Regions from separate parts of the Paenibacillus sp. UNC217MF genome, predicted to be linked through region 2. Evidence: riboswitches for the same ligand, from Rfam matches in the RefSeq annotation. Region 2 holds a riboswitch; the other holds the start of a gene.
The links. Region 2 has a riboswitch for FMN ahead of ribD (bifunctional diaminohydroxyphosphoribosylaminopyrimidine deaminase/5-amino-6-(5-phosphoribosylamino)uracil reductase RibD). Riboswitches for the same ligand answer to the same signal wherever they lie in the genome.
Positions count from the first base shown of each region.

Region 1: linked by a shared signal. The riboswitch ahead of BP95_RS0104380 (DMT family transporter) and the one ahead of ribD (bifunctional diaminohydroxyphosphoribosylaminopyrimidine deaminase/5-amino-6-(5-phosphoribosylamino)uracil reductase RibD) in region 2 are both predicted to bind FMN.

Region 1 covers NZ_JMLT01000008.1:194,404-196,875, reverse strand. Annotated here, with positions in the region: gene BP95_RS0104390 (GNAT family N-acetyltransferase) at 1-875, opposite strand, end outside; FMN riboswitch at 1,114-1,294, shown strand; gene BP95_RS0104380 (DMT family transporter) at 1,398-2,318, shown strand; gene ytaF (sporulation membrane protein YtaF) at 2,441-2,472, opposite strand, start outside.
Region 2 covers NZ_KK366027.1:985,860-988,331, forward strand. Annotated here, with positions in the region: gene ribD (bifunctional diaminohydroxyphosphoribosylaminopyrimidine deaminase/5-amino-6-(5-phosphoribosylamino)uracil reductase RibD) at 1-998, opposite strand, end outside; FMN riboswitch at 1,329-1,488, opposite strand; gene BP95_RS0120480 (peptidylprolyl isomerase) at 1,657-2,094, opposite strand; gene lysA (diaminopimelate decarboxylase) at 2,306-2,472, opposite strand, start outside.

The sequences.
Region 1 (2,472 bases), on a different contig from region 2:
GGTGCAAACGTATATTGCTGTAGAAATAATGTAATATCTACAATTCGTGCCATGACAAAAGGTTGTATGGTACGCACAATTCGTGGAAGGTTCAAGGCGAAAAACAGGCGCTCATTCTCACAAAGACGCATATTTACTTGCTCTACCATAGAATCATGCTGACAAATATAATTCCATAGCCCCTGTCTAGAATCCCTTGTAACGCACATGAATTCATGTACATGCATAGCATTATTTTTTATCTCATACAACATATACCCTTGAGGCTGCGAATGCTCACTATAGTAGACCGCCGCGGTGCGATGATGATAGTGAGCAAGCCACCATTCGTGATCGCGAACGACCATACCTGAATGCTGTGATGACCATGCGTCATATACCGCTTCAATATCAGTAGAATGCGTATCCTTGGTAAAGCGGCGAACAATGCCTGCCAGTTCAGGATTCAATGGAATTAGATCATGACGGGTAAATTGGCAAGTCATGCGGTCGCTGAATACTTCCCAGCCTGCTTTGCGATAGAAGGGGATGGAGAAAGGATAGAGCATGGATATAGAAGTTCCAGCGGCCTGCATCACGCGCAGTGAGTGGTGCAGCAATTGCTTGGCATATCCTTTGCGTCGAAATTCAGGATAGGTGGCAACCCCACCGATTCCACCCATCTTCAGCTTATTCTGGCCGATATAGATGTGAAAAGGAAGGATATGAAGCTTCGCAGCGAGCTTGCCTTCATCGTACACACCAAAAATCTCATGTTTCCCCAACTTATGCAAATAGTTATCATAGTCTTCAGGATCAACGCTGTACTGGAAAGCATACTCGGATAGCGATATGGCTTCAGTAAACTGTTCCTTGCTCAAACGGACAATTGACATTGACAATCCCCCTCAATAAATGATTGTGCCGCTGTATATGATCTATTGTAGATGAAATAGACAGGGATGCAACGATTGAATGAAGAAGGGTCGATTGAAAAGTCGGGATGGTAATATATGCAAATGGTGAAAACTTTCATGAAAATGCGAAATGTCATATTGCTCAATCTGAAAATCTAGATATAATGAAGTCAGGGCATGTCAAGGAAGCAACAGCATGCTACTATGTGGATTGAATATGGATCTTCAGGGCAGGGTGAAATTCCTGACCGGCGGTATGGGTGCAGCTGCACCCGAGCCCGCGACTCGTTGTTCGCTTACTCGGTTACTTGTAACATGTAAGCATCGAACGGAAGAACAGCGACTGACTTGGTGAAAAGCCAAGGCCGACGGTATAGTCCGGATGGAAGAAGATCTCGCACACGTTGTTTGGTACAACTGCATACAACAACAGGTCTAATGCGAATTTTTCTCTTCTGCATGTCTAGATCCTATATTCAACAACCTTGGAGGTTATTGAATATGGAACATCGTATCCAGGCCGACACACGCATGAGCAGCTCCGCAAGAGGAGTATGGTTCGTTGCGATGGGCGCGGCACTGTGGGGAATTGGCCCACTGTTCCGGGTATGGGTCATGGAGTCTATGACTTCGACCCAAATTGTATTGATTGAGCATCTGATGCTCGCCTTGTACGCGATCCCGGTGTTATGGATGCACCGGAAAGAGCTGCGCAACTGCACATGGAAGCATGTACTGGCATTGCTGTTCCTGTCATGGGGCGGCTCAGTAGTAGCGACCATTATGTTTACCGAAGCATTTGCACATGGTGATGCGAATGGCGTACTGCTGCTGCAGAAGCTGCAACCAGTCTTTGCAATTATTTTAGCGCGGCTGTTGTTGAAGGAGACGCTTCCGCGTCGCTTCTCGCTACTGCTTATTCTTGCTATTATCGGTACGTATTTATTGACATTTGGATGGTCTTTGCCAATTGGGCATTATAATGAAGTCATTGGCTTCAGCAGTCTATTGGCACTTGGAGCAGCGTTCCTATGGGGCGGTTCCACAGTTATGGGACGGTTGCTTCTCGACAGAATGGAATATGAGACGGTCACATCGCTGCGATTTTTGATGGCACTCCCTCTGCTCATCGTGCTGACATCATGGGAGTCACCAAGCTGGAATTTCGCCGCATCAGAATGGGGGACACTGTCGTTCTACATCTTCTTGCAGGCTCTTCTTCCAGGATTGGTTAGTCTCTTGCTGTATTATCGCGGTCTATCGACTACCAAGGCCTCATATGCGACTCTGGCTGAGTTGTCATTCCCATTGGTAGGGATGATGATGAATTGGTTCGTGTTCCATCAGGCGGTCACTGCAGCGCAAATTTCAGGCTTCGTTCTCATCTGGATTGCGTTGTATATGGTATCAAGACAAAATTAATCGGCGGTGGCAGTGCAATGATTCTTAATGAAGTTGCTGTCAATCGTCTTCCATAAATGATAAGAGACCCTGTCTGCTATGCCTTGAACGCATAGCAGACAGGGTCTCTTATGTTAGTTAGGTTAGAAGAAGGAATTGATAGCGACAAGAATGA
Region 2 (2,472 bases):
ACAAAACTACCAGGCGCATGCTGACCGCCGACGACAATCGGAGCCATAAATATTGCAACTTTGTCGACCAGCTTCTTCTCTAGCATCGCCCCATTCAATCGACCTCCACCTTCAAGGAGTATGGATCCGATCTCATGTTGGCCACACCATTCCATCATCTGCTGAAGGTCTACCTTCTCGCCTTCACCGCACTCGATAACCTCTACGCCTCTGGACACCAATTCACGCCGCTTCTCCCCGCTTGCCCGTGCAGTTGTGAAGATGCAGGTTCGTGCAGCTTGATCGGTTACGACGTTGGCGTCCATAGGGATCCGAAGCTTCGAGTCTACAATCAAGCGCACTGGGTTTACCCCAGGGACCGACAGACGTGTTGTCAGCGATGGATCATCCGCAAGCACAGTGCCTATGCCTACCATAATCGCTTGATGACGGTGCCTCATCGAATGAACGAGTTCACGACTTCGCTCATTCGAGATCCACTTGCTGTCCCCAGTCGAAGTGGCGATCTTGCCGTCCAGCGTACTTGCTGTCTTGAGGGTAACGAACGGAATGCCGGTCGTAATATGCTTAGCGAACATTTCAATCAGTGCGAGACCTCTCTCCCGAAGCACATCCAACGTTATCCCAATTCCATGATCCTTCAGTAGAGCAATTCCTCTCCCTGCAACCGCTGGATTCGGATCGACGCAAGCGATCACGACACGGGCAATTCCCGCTTCAATCAATCGCAGACTGCAAGGCGGTGTTCTCCCATAGTGGCTGCATGGCTCAAGGGTCACATACGCAGTCGCTCCTCTCGCCGCTTCACCAGCCATCTGTAAAGCATAGACTTCCGCATGGCCTTCACCACGCCGCAAATGAGCTCCAAGACCGACGATTCGTCCCTCGTTCACAATGACACAGCCAACTGCAGGGTTCACATCGGTCTGTCCAAGCACCTGCTCTGCCATGTTCACAGCGAGCTGCATGTACAGTTCATCATTGATAACAGCAGACATTAGGTATCCTCCTTTCCACAAACAGATCAAGGCTAACGCAAAAAAGCCCTTCGGATCCTCCGAAGGGCATGATTGATTGAGCTTACAGGTATGTACTTAATTTCACAATAGTCGCACATAAGCATAATTTCCATTTGTATATGACAAATAAAACCGACAACAAGGATGTTCTCAGCAAACTGCAACGATTTCGCATATGTCAAATACGACGATAGATGAATAGAAAACCTCGCGCTTACGCAGGTATTCGCCGTCCATTTCGCCTGGAATGCTCATGAAATTGTGAAAATAAGAACTTGAAAGAACTAATTATCGAGTTCTTCTCTCCTGACGCCCCTTCTCCCATCCAGACTATACTGTCGGCTCTGGAGTTGCACCAGATCCACCGTGTGGACGAATCCACCCGGGTCACGGACTAAGAACATCTTGCACACGCAAGAATAGGTTCATCACCGCCGGTCGGGAATTTCACCCTGCCCTGAAGGTCTGTCATTCGTATTGCTATAAAATTAGTTTCTAAGATGTTGCACTTAGAAGTGTACCACCTGACCTGGTAAAATGCAACTTGTGTCGCTTCACCGCATGGAACATTCAGCTGCGTTCAAATAAAAAAGACGTGCAGCAGCCAAGCTGCATACACGCCTTCCCTCAATTATTTCTATTCTTCCACGATTGTAACTTGCTTCATCTTGTCGCCTTGCTTAACAGCATCTACATGCTCCATGCCCTCTACAATTTTGCCAAATACCGTATGCACGCCATCCAAGTGAGGGAATGCATCGTAAGTGATGTAGAATTGGGAACCGCCTGTATCCTTGCCGGCATGCGCCATCGCAAGTACACCACGCTCATGCTTGTGCGGGTTGCCTTTTGTCTCACATTTGATTGTGTAGCCTGGGCCGCCTGTACCTGTTCCGTGCGGGCAACCGCCTTGAGCTACAAAGCCCGGAATAACACGGTGGAATGTCAAGCCGTTATAGAAACCTTCGTTGGACAGCTTCTCAAAGTTTGCAACGGTACCTGGTGCCTCTTGCTCATGGAGCTGGATTTTCACCGTGCCGCCTTTTTCCAATTCAATCAATGCATATTTGCTCATCATGTATCGTCTCCTTCCATATGTACAATGCTCACGCTTGCTCATCCGATTATACGTTATTTCATAACAAAAAGAAAACACCCGATTTCTGCCTCATCGTTATGCCACGGCAAGACAGAAGATTGGGTGTTGTAATAGTTTCCATATCTGGTGTAACTTCGAATATGAAATTCAACTGCTGCCGCGGATCTTGCAATCGTCACATCCCGTACTATTTCAGCGCTGGCTCCTTGCGCAGACGAGCTGGAATGCAGTCATTGCGCACGATATCTTCATGCGACTCACGACGTACAACAATATCCGCTTCCCCGTTGTGCACGAATACGACAGCTGGTCTTGGAATACGGTTATAGTTGCTTGCCATCGAATAATTGTACG